DNA from 4 places in the Neorhizobium sp. IRS_2294 genome. Region 2 is predicted to be linked to each of the others. Evidence: predicted binding sites of a transcription regulator. Region 2 holds the regulator's gene; each other region holds the start of a gene.

Region 1 (4,208 bases), 240 kb from region 2:
AGCAAGCGTGACGTTTGCCGGGCTCGCCGCACAGGCGCGCATCGTGCATGTGATCGGCACGACCGGCTGCGGACCGGAGCACGAGGAAAAATTCGAGGCTGCCGCCCGGCATGCACGGGTCGTGAAGTCCGGCAACATGAGCCTTGGCGTCAATCTGCTCGGCGTGCTGACGCGCGATGCGGCGAAAGCGCTTCCTGCTATTGGCTGGGATATCGAAATCGTCGAGATGCACCACAAGCACAAGGTGGATGCGCCATCCGGCACCGCGCTGCTGCTTGGCGAGGCAGCGGCTGCCGGGCGTGGCATCGATCTTGCCACGCAATCGGTTCGGGTGCGCGACGGCCATACCGGCCCCCGCCCCGCCGGCACGATCGGCTTTGCGACGCTTCGCGGCGGATCGGTGGTCGGCGATCATTCGGTCATCCTTGCCGGCGAAGGTGAGCTGGTGACGCTGTCGCACAGTGCCCGCGACCGTTCGATCTTCGCGCGCGGCGCGGTAACTGCTGCCGTCTGGGCGCGCGACGAAAAGCCGGGTTTCTATTCCATGCTCGACGTTCTCGGGCTTTCTTGACACTATCGGAGGAATTCAATTCATGAGCGGTACACTCGTCCTCGTTCGCCACGGCCAGAGCGACTGGAACCTGAAGAACCTTTTCACCGGCTGGAAGGATCCCGAGCTTACTCCGCTCGGCATTCAGGAAGCCGAGACCGGCGGCCAGGCGCTTGCCGATACCGGCATCAAGTTCGATATCGCCTTCACCTCCGACCTCAAGCGAGCCCAGGATACGCTGAAGATCGTGCTCGACAAGCTCGGCCAGACCGACCTTGAAACCATCCGCGACCAGGCCCTGAACGAGCGCGACTACGGCGATCTCTCCGGCCTCAACAAGGACGATGCGCGCGCCAAGTGGGGCGAGGAACAGGTGCATATCTGGCGCCGTTCCTACGACATCCCGCCGCCAGGCGGCGAGAGCCTGCGCGACACCGGTGCCCGGGTATGGCCCTATTACATGACCGAGATCCTGCCGCGCGTGCTTCGCGGCGAAAAGGTTCTCGTTGCCGCCCACGGCAATTCGCTGCGCTCGCTCGTGATGGTTCTTGATCGTCTGAGCAAGGAAGAGATCCTCAAGCTCAACCTCGCGACCGGTGTGCCGATGGTCTACGTGCTGAACGCGGATTCGACCGTCGCTTCCAAGAAGGTTCTGGGCGACATGTCGGCCGCCCACTAAGAAGCGCCAAGTCTTCAAGATCGCGCCGGCTCGCATGGACAATGCGGGCCGGCGTTTTCGTTTGTCAGTTCTCGATTGTGAACTGCACCATGTCGGCCGGAAAGCGGCTGATCGCATATTGCACGGGAACGCCATCGGGATCTGCGTTCAGTGCACGCGTTACCAGCATGATCGCCCCCGGCGACAATTCCAGATCCGCAAGGTCGCCGCTTTCGGCGTGGACCGCCGTAACCTCGGTCGAGACGCGGAGATAGTCGGTCAGGCCGATTGCCGCGAAGGCTGCGGTTATGGAGCCGCTCTCGCGATAGGCCTCTGCGATCCCTGAAAAGCGATCGGCCGGGAACCAGGCGGTTGCCCGTGATACCGGACGGCGATCCGCTTTGCGCAGGGTTTCAAGCCGGATCACGGCAGCACCGACAGCAAGCTGCAGTCGCGACGCCAGATCCGGTGTCGCCGGTTCCTCCGATGCCGCCAGCAGCAGACCTTCTTTTTCTTTGGCCTGATCGCCGATGCCCTCGCTGAACCGGGTTCGCCTGGAAATCGGGAAATTGAGCCGCTCCTTGCGCTCGATCAGCGTTCCCCGCCCCTGAACGGCCCGCACGATGCCCTCCTGCGCCAGCGCTGCCAGCGCGCTTCTCACCGTATGCCGGTTCACGCCGAATTCCGCCGCCAGCGAAATCTCCGGCGGCACCTTGCCGGTCGCGTCGTAATCGCCGTTTGCGATCGCCGTGCGGATACGGTCGGCTATCTGCCGCCACAACGCGACGCCACTCTGCCTTTGCACAATCACCCGGTCAGTACCCCTGTCACACGCTTGTTATACGCCGCCTTTATTGGTACATCTAATTTGTATGGTTGTCTATATAAATAGACATTTAGGAGATGACCGATGGATCTTGCGGGAAATCACAAGCCACTGGCGGAACCGGAACAGCGGCGCCGCTGCATCGAGCTTCTGGCGCAGACATCCTGCGACGAACTGAAGACCGCCTGGAACGGGCTGTCCGACAAGCCAACCGTCAAACCCGTGCGCGGACCTGAAACAGGTCTGGTGATGGTTCGCGGCCGGATCGGTGGCGGCGGCTCGCCCTTCAATCTGGGTGAAGCAACGGTCACCCGCGCGACCATCCTTCTTGCCTCCGGAACGGCGGGCCACGCCCAGGCGCTCGGCACCGACAAGGAGAAGGCGCGGCTCTCTGCGATCTTCGATGCGCTGTGGCAGGAAGCAGAGACCCGCGTTTTCGTCGAAACGGCACTTCTTTCACCGACCGAAAGCCGAATCGCCGCTGAGGACAGACAGAAAGCCGAAGAGACCGCGGCGACCCGCGTCGATTTCTTCACGATGGTACGGGGAGACGATTGATGGCCCTTCATGCACAAGCCCTCGCCGGTGGGTTCACCGATCCGGTCTTCCAGTCCCAGACCATTTTCAAAACGCTGATGGACGGAATGGCGCGGCCCGGAACGATCTACGACGCCGCGCTCCAGGCCGGCCAGCCGGAACCGCTCGGCAATGCGGCTGGCGCGATTGCTCTGACGCTCTGCGATCACGACACGCCCGTCTGGCTGAGCGCCGGTCTTGCAAAGTCTGCCATGCCGGAATGGATCGGCTTCCATACGGGCGCACCGATCACCCGCGAAAAGGCGCAGAGCAGCTTTGCCTTTATCGAAGCCGGGACAGCGCCCTCTTCCTTCGGCCTGTTTGCCGCCGGTACCCAGGAATACCCTGACAGGTCCACGACGCTGATCCTCGAAGTCGCCGCTCTTGGCGAGGGTGAAAAACTGAGCCTGACCGGACCAGGGATCCTCGGCACCAGGACGGTCGCAGTCTCGGGACTGCCGGATATGTTTCAGAGGCTCTGGGACGACAACAGGGCGCTCTTTCCCCGCGGAGTCGACGTCATCCTCACCGCCGGAGCGCAGTTCCTGTGCCTGCCGCGCACCACCCGGATTGCCGGCTAAGCCGAAGGAGATCAAACCCATGTATGTTGCAGTCAAGGGTGGCGAGGCCGCCATTACCAACGCTCACGCATTGCTTGCCGACCGCCGTCGCGGCGACCGGGCGCTTCCCGCACTCACGATCGAGCAGATCGCCGAACAGCTTGGCCTTGCCGTCGATCGGGTGATGGCGGAAGCCTCGCTCTATGATCGGTCGCTGGCAGCGCTTGCCGTGCGCCAGTCGCGTGGCGATCTGATCGAGGCGATCTTTCTGCTTCGCGCCTACCGCACTACGCTGCCCCGCTTCGGCTCTTCCGTTCCGGTGGATACCGCGGCCATGAAGGTCGAGCGGCGCGTCTCGGCGACCTACAAGGATCTGCCGGGCGGCCAGCTGCTTGGTCCCACCTTCGATTACACCCATCGTCTTCTCGATCCCTCGCTGCTGACGGATGAGGTGATCGCCGATCCTGCACGCAAAGAGGCGTCCGGCGAGGGGATGATGCGCGTTTCCGACATTCTCGCACACGAAGGACTGATCGAGCCGGATGGCGACCTGCCCGATGACCACGCTGCCGGAGACCTGACCCGCGAGCCGCTGGAATTTCCGATGGGTCGTGACCTCAGGCTGCAGGCACTCGCCCGCGGCGACGAGGGCTTTCTGCTTGCCCTCGGCTACTCGACCCAGCGCGGATATGGCCGAAACCACCCGTTCGTCGGCGAGATCCGGATCGGCGAGGTGGAGGTGGAAATGGACATGCCGGAACTCGGCTTCGCGGTCTCGCTCGGGCGCATCCAGCTGACCGAGTGCCAGATGATCAACCAGTTCAAGGGCTCCTCCATAGCACCGCCGCAGTTTACCCGCGGCTACGGTCTCGTGTTCGGACAGAGCGAGCGCAAGGCGATGTCGATGTCGCTGGTGGATCGCGCCCTTCGTGCGGAAGAGCTTGGCGAGGACATTACCGCGCCGGCGCAGGACGAGGAGTTCGTCATTTCGCACTCCGACAATGTGCAGGCGACGGGCTTCGTCGAACACCTGAAATT
Region 2 (4,208 bases):
ACAAGGAAATCGACGTCGTGGAGCTGCGTGCCCGGGTCGGCATGGTGTTCCAGAAGCCGAACCCGTTCCCGAAGTCGATCTACGAGAACATTGCCTACGGTCCCCGCATCCACGGCCTTGCCCGTGGCAAAACGGAAATGGACGCGATCGTCGAGGCAAGCCTGCAGCGCGCCGGCCTCTGGGCAGAAGTCAAGGATCGCCTGCATGAAGGCGGTACCGGCCTTTCCGGCGGTCAGCAGCAGCGCCTTTGCATCGCCCGTGCGATCGCCGTTTCGCCTGAAGTCATTCTGATGGACGAGCCGTGCTCGGCACTCGACCCGATTGCTACGGCCAAGGTCGAGGAACTGATCCACGAACTGCGCGCCAACTACACGATCGTGATCGTCACCCACTCGATGCAGCAGGCGGCCCGCGTTTCGCAGCGCACGGCGATGTTCCATCTCGGCCACCTGGTCGAGGAAAACGATACCGACAAGATGTTCACCAATCCGGATGACCAGCGCACCCAGGATTACATCATGGGCCGCTTCGGCTGATGCGGGCGCAGAGCCCGTCAGCCGCAACTGCAGACATCAAGGATCAGACACATGGTTTCGACCCATATTCTCTCGGCCTATGACGAGGAACTGAAATACCTGAACCGCCGGATTTCCGAAATGGGCGGTCTCGCTGAACAGATGTGCGGAGATGCCGTGCGTGCGCTCGTCAACTCCGACTCCGCACTCGCCCAGAAGGTCATCTCCGACGACGTCATTCTCGACCACGCCGAGCGCGATATCCAGGACAAGGCGATCGTCACCATCGCCAAGCGCCAGCCAATGGCGGCCGATCTTCGCGAGATCATCGGCACGCTGCGCATTGCAGCTGACCTGGAACGCGTCGGCGACCTTGGTAAGAACACCGCCAAGCGCGTGCTCGCCGTGCAGGGAACAGGCGTCCCGCGCAAGCTCGCCCGTGGTCTGGAGCATCTTTCCGAACTGGCGCTGGTGCAGCTCAAGGACGTTCTTGATGTCTTCGCCAACCGCTCCGCGGAAAAAGCCGAAATCATCCGCCAGCGCGATGAAGAGATTGACGCGATGTACACCTCGCTGTTCCGCGAACTCCTCACCTACATGATGGAGGATCCGCGCAACATCACCACGTGCACCCATCTCCTGTTCTGCGCCAAGAACATCGAGCGCATCGGCGACCACGCGACGAATATCGCCGAGACCATCTACTACATCGCGACCGGCGCACAGCCGGAGGGCGAACGTCCGAAGGACGATACGTCCAACATGCTCGGCTCCGCCGGGACATGATGCAGCTCTCCCGAAATCGCCTGCCGGTTTCGGGACGATAACTGCCAAAACCAATGACCTGAAGCAGCGCGAGCGGATCTGGCGGATCTAAGTGCGGTTCGGGACGAGTGACGGAGCAAGTCGGAATGCAGCCGAAGATCGCAGTCGTGGAAGACGAAGAGGCCCTCAGCGTCCTCCTTCGGTATAACCTGGAGGCCGAGGGTTACGAGGTCGATACCGTGCTTCGCGGTGACGAAGCGGAAATCAGGCTTCAGGAGCGCGTTCCGGATCTTCTCATTCTCGACTGGATGCTGCCGGGCGTTTCAGGCATCGAACTCTGCCGTCGCCTGCGTATGCGGCCGGAGACGGAACGCCTGCCGATCATCATGCTGACGGCGCGCGGCGAAGAAAGCGAGCGCGTTCGCGGGCTTGCCACCGGCGCAGACGACTATGTGGTCAAGCCTTTCTCGACGCCGGAACTGATGGCCCGCGTCAAGGCGATGCTGCGCCGTGCCCGACCGGAGGTCCTTTCGAGCGTCCTCAAATGCGGCGATATCGAACTCGATCGCGAAACCCATCGCGTTCACCGCAAGAGCCGCGAAGTTCGCCTCGGGCCGACAGAGTTTAGACTTCTGGAATTCCTGATGGCCTCACCCAGCCGCGTCTTTTCGCGCTCGCAGCTGCTCGACGGCGTCTGGGGTCATGACATCTATGTCGACGAACGCACCGTCGACGTGCATGTGGGGCGCCTGCGGAAGGCACTCAACTTCTCCAACATGCAGGATGTCATCCGCACGGTCCGCGGTGCCGGTTACTCAATGGAAGCCTGAGCACCGCGTCTCCTAGCCGGCAGCGTCATGGCAATCACACCGGTCACGACGCAGGCGAGACCGAGCCAGGCTGTCGAGGCAAGCGTTTCGCCGAGAAACACGACGCCGATGCCAACGCCGATCGGCACCCGCAGATAGGCCTGCGCCGTCGTGCCGACGGAGCCCAGCGTCTGCACCAGCCGGAAATAGATGACGAAGGCGAGCGCCGTCGAAAATACCGCGAGCGCCAACAGGGCGAGCGTCGAGTCGGTGCTGGGCGTCAGCGTCCAGGGTCTGTCGACCACGAGGCTCACGGGAATGAGGATGGCCGCCCCTGCGATCAGCGATCCCGCGGCGGGCATCATCGGGTCCAATCCTTTAAAATTCTTGCCGAAGATGGCAGCCGCCGCATAGCAGATCGTCGCCGCCACGATGGCGAGTTGCGCCCAGAGGTTCTCGCCCGAGCCGGCAAGCGCCTCCATGCCGACGATCAGGCATATGCCGACAATGCCTGCGGCAACTCCAAACAGCTTGGCCGCAGAGACGCTTTCATGGCGGGTGATCAGCGCCGTCAAAAGAAAGGCGAAGATCGGCGTCGTTGAACTCAAGATGGTGGCAAGGCCCGCATCGGTCGTCTGTTCGGCCCAGGCGATGAGGGTGAAGGGGACCGCGCTGTTGAGGCAGGCCTGAACCGTGAAAAGCTTCCAGGTCTGCCGGTCGGTCGGCAGCTTCAATCCGCGAAGGCGTAGTGCCGCAGCGAGAATGAGCCCGGCGACCAGTGTTCTGACGGCAATAAAGGTGACAGGCGAAATCGTCTCCACACCGACTTTGATCAGCGTGTAGGACGCGCCCCAAAGCGTCGCGAGCGTGAGGAGCAGCAACAGATCCGTTGCCATGCTTGTTTTGGTGTCCGCCATTCCAGTTCCTGTCCCCATGAATGCAATCTCCGCCCCTCTTAGCGGAACCAGGAAAAGAAATGCTTCGACGACGGCCGAACCGTTGACCGCTGACGGCAAAGTTTTCCGGTGCTAGAACTGGATCATGCCCAATATGGTTTCAGGAAATACGATTGCGGAAGTTGCAAGCCTGATCGGCGATGCTGCACGCGCCAACATGCTGTCCGCGCTGATGGGCGGACAGGCGCTGACGGCGGGCGAACTGGCACGCCACGCCGGCGTCACCGCGCAGACCACCAGCGGCCATCTCGGCAAACTGGCGCAGGCTCGCCTGATCGAGGTTGAGAAGCAGGGCAGGCACCGCTATTACCGACTTGCCTCTCCGGAAGTCGCGCACGCGATCCACGCGTTGATGGCAGTCGCCGCGGATGGGCCGAAGCGCCATCATCCTGTCGGCCCGAAAGACGAAGCGTTACGGCTTGCCCGCACCTGTTACGATCACATGGCCGGCCGTCTCGCCATCGCGCTCGCCGATGCCCTAACAGGAAGCGGCTACATGCTGCTCGGCGATGGAGCCGGCCTGATCACCGACGAGGGCAGACGGTTCTTTTGTGATTTCGGGATCGATCTCGAACAGCTGACCCGTTCGAAACGCCCGCTCTGCCGGACATGCCTCGATTGGAGCGAGCGACGGCCGCATCTGGCGGGACAAATGGGTGCGGCGCTGCTGGACCGCGCTCTTGGCGTCGGCTGGATCGGCCGCCGAGAGGAAACCCGGGCTCTGCGGATCACGCGCGCCGGAGAGATCGGGTTTGCCGAGACATTCAGGCTTCCATCGGACTGGCGTATTGCACCGTCCGAAACTCTGATGGTCAGGCGGCTTCCTGGGTCTTCCATTCCGGCAGCGGGAACAGCTTGTCGTAGCCAAGATTGAAGAGATAGGCATAGACCACGTAGAACAGCGCGATCGCGATATCCATTGTCAGCGCATGGAGAAGGGTAATCTGCAGATACCACGCGATAAACGGCATCAGCACGACCAGCAGACCGATTTCGAACAGCACCGCATGAGCAATGCGCAAGGCAGGCGTCTTTAGCGTCGTACCCCGTCGCGCCTGCAGAAAGCGGTCGAAACCCAGATTGTAGAGGTAGTTCCAGCCGGTCGCGACCGTCGCAGACACGACGCCGACAATGCCCATATGTTCGGCCGGCATGTCGAAGAC
Region 3 (4,208 bases), on a different replicon from region 2:
GTCGGCGGCTGAGCTAGCGTCAGGGATATGGGCACGAGCTGTGTGCGCACCGAGCCTGTCGGCGATCACGATCGGAGCGTCGATACCAAAGCCGGTGACACATCCGTTCGCAACCACCCGACCGAACTCTGGTATCCCAGGCGCAACGAGGGCACGTGTGAAAGGGATGGCGTCCAGTTCGGCAACGATATTTCCCTTGAGGCGGGAATCGACCTTCTTGAACAGCCGCGTTCCCGGCGGCAGCAAGGTGATTGTCGCAGCTGTGGCGGCACGTGCTTCGCCGGCACTTGTTTCGCGGGTGTTGAGGTTGATGGACAGAACGTCGGGGCGATCGGCGACGATCCCCGTAATTGCATCAAGGTTGAGCGCCACGTCGGTGCGAATACCTCGCCCGGCAAAAGGCGCCGCCGAGTCGAGCGCACCGGTCAGGTCGTCCGCAAGAATGACTAACATACGCCTCCACCTACCTATGTTGTAAGCTTTATACCACGGAAAAGCGCTTATAAGTCAACATGGGTATGGAGTGAAATGACAAATGTATGGTCACCGTCAACCACGACGTGACTGGGCCAGCTGACGCGCTGCTCGACTTTTTCGTCGACATTGCGAATCTTGGCGAGCGTCTTCGTCCGGAGCATTCCTACAGCCTCAGCTTGCTATCTGTCGCACAAATTGCCAGATCGAGGCAGGCTTGGATCGCGTCCATTTGAGACACGGTCGATCGGTTTAGGAGCCGTCAGCCGTCACGCGGCTGCTTTACATAACACTGATGCTCCTGCCTGACTGCCCGCCTCAGCAGGACACCGAGAGAGCACGGTGCGCGATCCGCCACCCGACAAGGCAAGCGCAAACCGCTGCGATCCGCACTAAAGGCCTATGCTTCGCATCTTTGACGGAGTTCAGTCACTCTTTTTATATGGCATTAATAAATACAGTATTCTTGAACCTTATGAATAACTGATGACTGCTTTTGAACGATTTTAATCTTAGACTCTAGTTGACTCGATAGAATACTAATCTAAACTTTTGTTGCTGATCGTTCTCTGTGGAGGAGTTTCGATGCAATATCTTGATGACGACATCGTAAATCTTCGGCGACCCGACGGTTCGGAAGCCCAGTACTACTGGGGTGATGGCTGCAATGTCCTGTCTGAGCCAGAGGGCAAGAAAGAGGTTGAGATCGTCGGTCTCCGGGGAGTTGTAGACCGAGGATTTATCGATGGGCGGGCTCGACTTCGGTCGGATGCATTGCTCCGTCTGTCGATGGTCGACGTCCAGCAAGGCGATGGCCTGATCATCGAAACGCCGAGCGGTAAAGTGATCTTCATCGACGGCGGCGACAACCAGCTCTTTGCTCGGCATGCCAATGCGCGATTTCCGAAAACAAGCGATGACGATCCACTGATTGTCGATCTCATTCTCATCACGCACGGTGACGCCGACCATTTTGATGGCCTTACCGAACTGCGAAAGTCGGAAACCGATACGAGACCTCAAAAGCGGATATTTGTCGCCCCGAAGCGGATTTTTCACAATGGCATCGTGAAACGCCCGCTGAAGAAGCTTACCGGCGAACGCCGAAAAGAAACCGAGATGTTCGGCAGGACCGTAGAGGCAGATGGAAGGATATTCATTGTCGACCTCGTGGACGATCAAGCTACCGTCCCGGAAGTTGACAGAAACGGGAAGTTCAACACTTGGGTCGAGACCCTCGAAGCGTGGGGACCACGCGTCGAACGCGCAACCGGGAAGCCGATTGAGAAGCGGCGTCTTGATCACACAAGTGTAGGTGCCTTCGACTTTCTCGCCGCCGACAATATCTCGGTGGAGCTTCTTGGCCCCATTACCGATATTATCGACAAGGATGTCGGCTTGCGGTTTTTGGGTGAACCACCGGACGATGCAAATCTCATGTTAGGGACTGTCGCCGCCAAGGTTGGCTCTCCCTCCGCGTCTCATACGATCAACGGACATTCGATCAACTTCCGTCTCCGCTACGGCAACGTTCGGTTTCTCTTTACCGGCGACATGAACCAGGAGGCCGGGCAACGGTTGCGAGAGGCGCTACCCGGTGCAGCCGTCCGCGCGGAAATCCTGAAGGCGCCTCACCATGGGTCCGCCGACTTCGACATGGAGTTTCTCAAGGAGGTCTCTCCGGTCGTGTCGTTGATTTCGTCAGGAGACGAGAGCGAAGCTAAGGAATACATTCACCCACGCGCCACTCTTATAGCAGCTCTTGGAAAAGCCGGGCGAACAACACCTTCCATCATATTCTGCACTGAGCTCGCGGCTTTTTTCAAGGTCCTTGGCTCTGTGAATGACCCCAAGGATGCCGCGAGGAAGGTGTTCGCTTTTGAGCGAACCAATTTCGGTATCTCTCACGTTAGGACAGATGGTGAGCGGGTGCTCGCTTTCACTCACTCAGGCAAGAAATTTATGAACGAGGCGTATCGATTTAAGGTCTCGGCCACAGGCGAGATTTCGTTCGCAGCAAAAGCCGTGAGGCGGGCGGCGCCAAAGCTTTAGGCTAAACTGCCGCAGGCACGCGGCGCGTTGGCTTGCCCTGTCATTTTGACTGATCCACTCGCAAACGGAGGACGTCAGACTTTACAGAAACTGTCGTTCTCAAGCTGATCAACCAACCTGCAATTGTCACGACACTGCTATTCGATGAATTCTAACTGTGGGAGCCCTGACATGCCGCTGAAAAACTACGCCGTCCTGAAGGGACGTCCGACGAACAACCGCCTCGCAACAGGCGCAAATCCCCACTATCAGGTTTTGGTATCCGAAAACGGAACCATGCATCGCATTGCGATCAATGTCAGATCACAGGACGGGAGCGAAGTACAGTTCTTGGTCCGCTCGGCCTTTGAGCATCCGATCACGGAAAAGATTGCGGCGTTGTCCGAGGGGCTTCACCGCGCAGCAAGCGTTCCAGATGGCATCGCTCTCAACTTCATTCGGAGCAATCTCATGCAGCCTTGGGAGCTAAAGCCCTTGCCGCTTTCAGCCACAGGGCCAGACAACGACCTGAACGAAAAGATCGACGCTTATGTGCAGCGCGCCATGTCCGATGAAGAGTCTTGGATCTATGCATTTGGCGAAACCTGGGGTCCAGAACCCGACAAAGCGGACAAGTATTTCGGTTTCAAGCCAGGTCGCGGCATTCATGATATCCATATGAACCAGGGTAACCCGCCCGGTAAATTCGCGAGCGACAACGGCAAATTCCAAGATGGTGCGCTGATTTTCGAATTCCCGAACGAAAACCAGTGGGTGGCGATCTTCCTCAAGTTTCAGACGCAAGCTTGGCATTCCGACGACGATAGCGCCGATCCGATCGTCCCGGCCAATCCAGTTCACGATGGTGAGCCACATACGCCGGTCGATCGCGACCGAATTCCGCCGTTTGACGTTCCTGATGGACTGGTGCGGATCATCGCAGCACTTGTCAACGACGTGCGCACCCCCGAACGCGAGACCGTCACCCTACTGAATACGGCCGACGTTGCCGTTCAGCTCGATGGATGGATGATCAAGGATAAGCAGAAGAATACGATGACGCTGTCCGGCACGATCGCTGCTGGCGCGACCATGAGCATCGAGATCAAGTCACCAGCCGCTTTGTCTAACAAGGGAGGGATCATAACTCTGTTGAACGTCGATGGCGTCAAGGTGCATGGCGTTTCATACACCAAGGGTCAGGCGCGCCAACCTGGGCGAACCATTCCATTTCAGCCGTGACCAAACTTTACCACAGAGAAGCGCTATCGCGACATCCGCTTCCGAGCCTTCAAGTTGAACGGACGAGAACCATCGACCTGCCGTCAGAACATCCGTCCCTTTATGGTCTTGCTATCGCGTGTACGATGCCCTCGACCGTCCAAGGTGCGTAAGGACCGCACCGCCAACATCCTTAGCCGCCAGTCGATGGAGGCTCTTCATGCTCAACCAGCGTGAATTTCTCCTTGCCGGTCCAGATGAGCACGTCCGTGTAATAGGTCATCAGCCATGCCAGCATCGCTTCACTGACTGCAATTAAGATCGGGTTTCCGGTGATCTGCGCGATGCGCGTGTGAAACTGCATATCTGCTGCGATAAACTCCTCGGCTTTTCCCATGGATCGGCGTTGGTGTTCGATGATGTCAGAGTTCAGCGCTTTTGAATGTGAGGAAGCTGGCGATGGTGGAAGAGCAACGCTCGCT
Region 4 (4,208 bases), 1.5 Mb from region 2:
GGCTTCCCGCAGTATCCGCTCGCGCAGGCGCTCGGGAAGATCCCCGGGTGTGAGAAGGTCGACATCGGTGCCCGACATCATTTCCTTCAGCTCCTCGAGAAGCCCGCCGAGATCAAACAGCGTCGTGCCGGGCAGTGCATCGACGAGGATGTCGATATCGCTATCCGGACGATCCTCACCCCGCGCCACCGAACCGAAGACGCGCGGGTTCGCCGCATTGAAGCGTTTCGTCGCTTCGCGGATAGCCACACGGTTTTTCTCCAGCACTTCCGACGGTCTCATGAGGGCGAGAACTCCTGTTGCGGTCACTATAGGCGAAGGACAGGCAAGGGAAAAGCAAACCCCTCACGTCTCCGGCAAAAGCGCCAGCAGCCGCAGATGCGCGATCCTTTCCACCTGGGCGCAGGCGGTCTTGAACTCCTCATCGGCGTCGTTGCCGACGCGGGTCTCGAAGGCGGCGAGGATGTCGTCCTTTGTCAGGCCTTTCACGGCGATGATGAAGGGGAAGCCGAATTTTGCGACATAGGCGGCGTTGAGTTCGGTGAAGCGTGCGTGCTCATCTGGGCTCAGACGATCGAGGCCTGCGCCGGCCTGTTCGCTTTTGCTCTCTTGCGTCAGTCCGCCGGCGATTGCGAGCTTGCCGGCAAGGTCCGGATGGGCGTTGAGGATGCCGAGCTTCTCCTGCGGATCCGCGGCGCGAAAAACCGCCACCATAGCCTCATGCACGCCCTTGGCGGTCAGCGGCACGAAGATCATGCCGCCGTCATAGGCGCGCTCGGCGATAAAGGGCGAATGTTCGAACACGCCGCCGAAGGTCGCGACGAAATCGTTGCGGGCGGTCATCGTGCAGCCACCGTGCTTGATGCCGACACATCTGACGGCTTGTGATGGGCATGCCAGTGGCGGGCGATCTCGATGCGTTGCGGCAGCCAGACCTTGTCGTGCGAGAGCACGTATTCCATGAACCGCCGCAGCGCCGCCACGCGACCCGGACGCCCGACGAGGCGGCAGTGCAGACCGACCGACAGCATCTTTGCCGCCCCCTCCTCGCCTTCCCGGTAAAGCGTGTCGAACGCATCCTTGAGATAGGTGAAGAACTGATCGCCGGTGTTGAAACCCTGCGGCGTGGCAAAGCGCATGTCGTTGGTTTCCAGCGTATAAGGGATGATCAGGAACGGCTTGCCATCCAGCCCCGGCACCCAATAGGGCAGATCGTCGGCATAGCTGTCGGACGAATAGAGGAAACCGCCCTCTTCCATGACAAGCTTCAGCGTGTTGTCGGATGGCTTGCCCTGATACATGCCGTAAGGACGCTCGCCGGTCAGTTCGGTATGCAGGCGCACCGCCTCAAGAATGTGTTCGCGTTCCCGTGCTTCGTCGAAATCCTTGTATTCGAGCCAGCGATAACCGTGGCTGGCGATCTCCCAGCCGGCTTCCTTCATGGCTGAGACAGCTTCGGGATTGCGGGCCATGGCAAGCGTCACGCCGTAGACGGTGGTCTGGACCTTGAGTTCGGTAAACAGCCGGTGCAGCCGCCAGAAACCGGCGCGCGAACCGTATTCGTAGATCGATTCCATGTTGAGATTGCGCTGGCCCGGCCAGGCGGCGGCGCCGACGATCTCCGACAAGAGGTTTTCCGACGCCGGATCATCATCCAGGATCGAGCTTTCGCCGCCCTCTTCGTAATTGATCACGAATTGCACGGCGATATTGGCGCCGCCGGGCCATTTCGGATCAGGCGTGTGGCGGCCGTAGCCTACGAGGTCGCGGGGATAGTCTTTTATGGTTATGGGCATGGTCCACCTCGATTATCTCTTGTGGAAGGTAGCCCAGCCTTTCCGCCGATGTCGAGACGGAACGTGATCGCTCAGGCGATCTTGCGGGCGGAAACGCGCCCCATCGGATGCAGAGAATGCACATGGAACGGCGCACCGGGCTCATTCTCGACGAACAGCGCGATATTGGCGATTTCCAGGGGACGCAGCAGATACGGATTGAAATGGGCGCGCAAGGCCGTTTCGAAACGCGGCATCTCGGCCGGTGTCATCGGGCCCGTCAACGTCATGTGAAAGCGGTATTCTTCCATCACGTAAGGGTTGCCCCAGCGATGAAGATTGGAAAACTGCGGTGCCGAGAGATCGCCGGGATCGGCGCGTTCCAGTTCGCCTTCCGAGAGAGGCGCCCGAAACGCATCGAATTCCTGCACGACGGCGCAGGCGAGAAACCGCATCCGCTCGCAGGGAAGCGCCGGCACGAGCCCGAAATAATTGCCGAGCCGCGCCACTTCGAGAGGCGGCAGTTCGAAAGGATCATGCGATCCCGCAAAGTGCATCAGATGGCGCAGCAGCATCTGTTCGGTAATATCAGGAGCGAGCCGGAACGGCGCCTTGAGCGTGGCGTGAAAACCGCAGCGGCGCGGCAGCGCGGTATGATAGGCGATCTCATGCAAACCAAGGTTGCAGATCTCGGGCGGCTCCATCGCCTCGCCGGAATAGGCACTGCGGCCGAGCCATTGCGCCGCGGCAAGCGTCAGCGGATCATGCGCAGGTGGCGTAAAATAGAGTGCGTAGCGCATGCGTCACCTTTTCTGCCCCTGTTCGTTTATTCACGCATGCTCATCAATCCCACGAATTGGGTTACGCGATTTGCGTGACAGATTAACGACGAGAAAGGGCCGAAACGCGCGTTTAACGCGTAGCAACCGAAAGATGATCCCAAAGTATAAAACTCTCGGGAAGCGAGTGCTCTTGACCGATGATGAAACCGAGCGCGGCATCCGCAAGCCTGTGGGCAAGCCCGAAGCTGACCTTGAAGCCGCCGGTGAGAGCAATGACGCGTGGATGGTCGGGATGCGGACCCACCATCGGCTCACGGCCGATCGCCTTGGGCCTCAAGCCGGCCCAGCGCTCCACCACTTCCGCACCGGAAAGTGCCGGCACGAGCGCGCGGGCGCGGACCAGGAGATCGTCGAGCTTGGCATCGGTGGCAAACGGCGCGTCGAACTCCTCCTCGCTGGTGCTGCCGACCGCCACGTGGCCATCGTCATGGGCGATGACATAGAGGCCGTTGAGGAAGAGGATCGGCAGCGACGGATCGATATCGGCCTTCAACAGCGCCGCCTGCCCCTTCACCGGCTGTCCCAGCGGAACCGAGATGGATGGAGACAGGGGACCAAGCAGCGGAAACGACTGCGGGCCGGCCGCAATCATGCAATGGCCAAAACCGATCGAGCGTCCATCGGCAAATTCGACGCGGTTTGCCACCGGGTCGATCCGCTCCGCCGGCAGTCCTTCGATCAGGCTCACATGCCGGGCGTTGCCAAGGAAGGCGGCGAGCGCAGCCATCAGATGACGGGGGGAAACGCGGGCGGCAAACGTGTCGTGCACGATGCCGGCTTCGGTAAAGGCCGGGTCCGGCCATCCGTCGAAAGGCGACGCATCGAGCACATGCCAGTGGAACGGATCGCCGTCGTGCCGCCAGTTGACCTCCGCCTCCTGCTGATGGCGTAGGGCGATGGGTCTGAGATGCGGCTTCGGCAGCGGGATCAGCCGACCGGAGCGGCGATAACCGCAGGACAGCCCGGCCTCGGCTTCGAGCCTCGCCACTTCGTCTTCGAGGGCGACGAGCGAGTCGAACTGGGCCTGTTTCTTGTCGTTCCAGCGGTCGGGCACATGCGACATCAGCGCGCCCAAAATGCCGCCGCTGGCACCCTGCCCCAACCGTCCCGCTTCGACCAAAAGGGTGCGGATGCCAAGCCGTTCCGCCTTGACCGCGGCCCAGAGGCCCATGATGCCGCCGCCGATGATCAGGAGATCGACATGATCATCGGGGAGATGAGGCATTGCTGGAGATTGACCCCGGGGACCTCGAGGATTATCCGCATCTTCCATGAGCAATCACGATCCCGAAATTGTAAAAGACGACGCCACGCCTGAAGCACCGGCGCTTGATTGGCATGACGGCGATATGCCGTATTCGACGGAATTTGGCGACCACTTTTATTGCCGCACCGATGGCCGCCTGGAATGCGGCCATGTGTTTCTGGCGGGAAACGGACTGCCGGAGCGCTGGAACGACATGTCACCGACCGAAGACACGTTCCGGATCGGCGAACTCGGTTTCGGCACCGGCCTCAACGCCTGCGAGACCTGGCGCCAGTGGGCGCTTTTCCGCAAACCCGGCACACGGCTGCATTTCACATCGTTCGA

What was found. The regulator PhoB, encoded in region 2, activates phosphate uptake and scavenging genes when phosphate is short. The targets are predictions, from matches to a motif close to TGTCATNNANCTGTCAT.
Region 1: the regulator PhoB is predicted to act here: its motif matches at 2,034-2,050, upstream of phnF (phosphonate metabolism transcriptional regulator PhnF).
Region 3: the regulator PhoB is predicted to act here: its motif matches at 2,651-2,667, upstream of ACQY1K_RS19620 (DUF2278 family protein).
Region 4: the regulator PhoB is predicted to act here: its motif matches at 2,650-2,666, upstream of ACQY1K_RS11840 (DUF1045 domain-containing protein).

What each region holds. Positions count from the first base shown of each region.
Region 1 covers NZ_CP191439.1:139,514-143,721, reverse strand. The annotation lists gene dapB (4-hydroxy-tetrahydrodipicolinate reductase) at 1-571, shown strand, start outside; gene ACQY1K_RS00705 (2,3-bisphosphoglycerate-dependent phosphoglycerate mutase) at 594-1,229, shown strand; gene phnF (phosphonate metabolism transcriptional regulator PhnF) at 1,294-2,013, opposite strand; gene phnG (phosphonate C-P lyase system protein PhnG) at 2,119-2,592, shown strand; gene phnH (phosphonate C-P lyase system protein PhnH) at 2,592-3,191, shown strand; gene ACQY1K_RS00685 (carbon-phosphorus lyase complex subunit PhnI) at 3,211-4,208, shown strand, end outside.
Region 2 covers NZ_CP191439.1:382,654-386,861, forward strand. The annotation lists gene pstB (phosphate ABC transporter ATP-binding protein PstB) at 1-536, shown strand, start outside; gene phoU (phosphate signaling complex protein PhoU) at 588-1,301, shown strand; gene phoB (phosphate regulon transcriptional regulator PhoB) at 1,427-2,110, shown strand; gene ACQY1K_RS01955 (DMT family transporter) at 2,092-3,006, opposite strand; gene ACQY1K_RS01960 (ArsR/SmtB family transcription factor) at 3,131-3,919, shown strand; gene ACQY1K_RS01965 (PACE efflux transporter) at 3,858-4,208, opposite strand, start outside.
Region 3 covers NZ_CP191440.1:520,326-524,533, forward strand. The annotation lists gene ACQY1K_RS19610 (four-carbon acid sugar kinase family protein) at 1-453, opposite strand, end outside; gene ACQY1K_RS19615 (ComEC/Rec2 family competence protein) at 1,060-2,526, shown strand; gene ACQY1K_RS19620 (DUF2278 family protein) at 2,698-3,747, shown strand; partial or broken gene ACQY1K_RS19625 (FCD domain-containing protein) at 3,859-4,150, opposite strand.
Region 4 covers NZ_CP191439.1:2,459,747-2,463,954, forward strand. The annotation lists gene ACQY1K_RS11825 (nucleotidyltransferase family protein) at 1-282, opposite strand, end outside; gene uraD (2-oxo-4-hydroxy-4-carboxy-5-ureidoimidazoline decarboxylase) at 346-843, opposite strand; gene puuE (allantoinase PuuE) at 840-1,796, opposite strand; gene ACQY1K_RS11840 (DUF1045 domain-containing protein) at 1,868-2,575, opposite strand; gene ACQY1K_RS11845 (NAD(P)/FAD-dependent oxidoreductase) at 2,688-3,890, opposite strand; gene mnmD (tRNA (5-methylaminomethyl-2-thiouridine)(34)-methyltransferase MnmD) at 3,889-4,208, shown strand, end outside.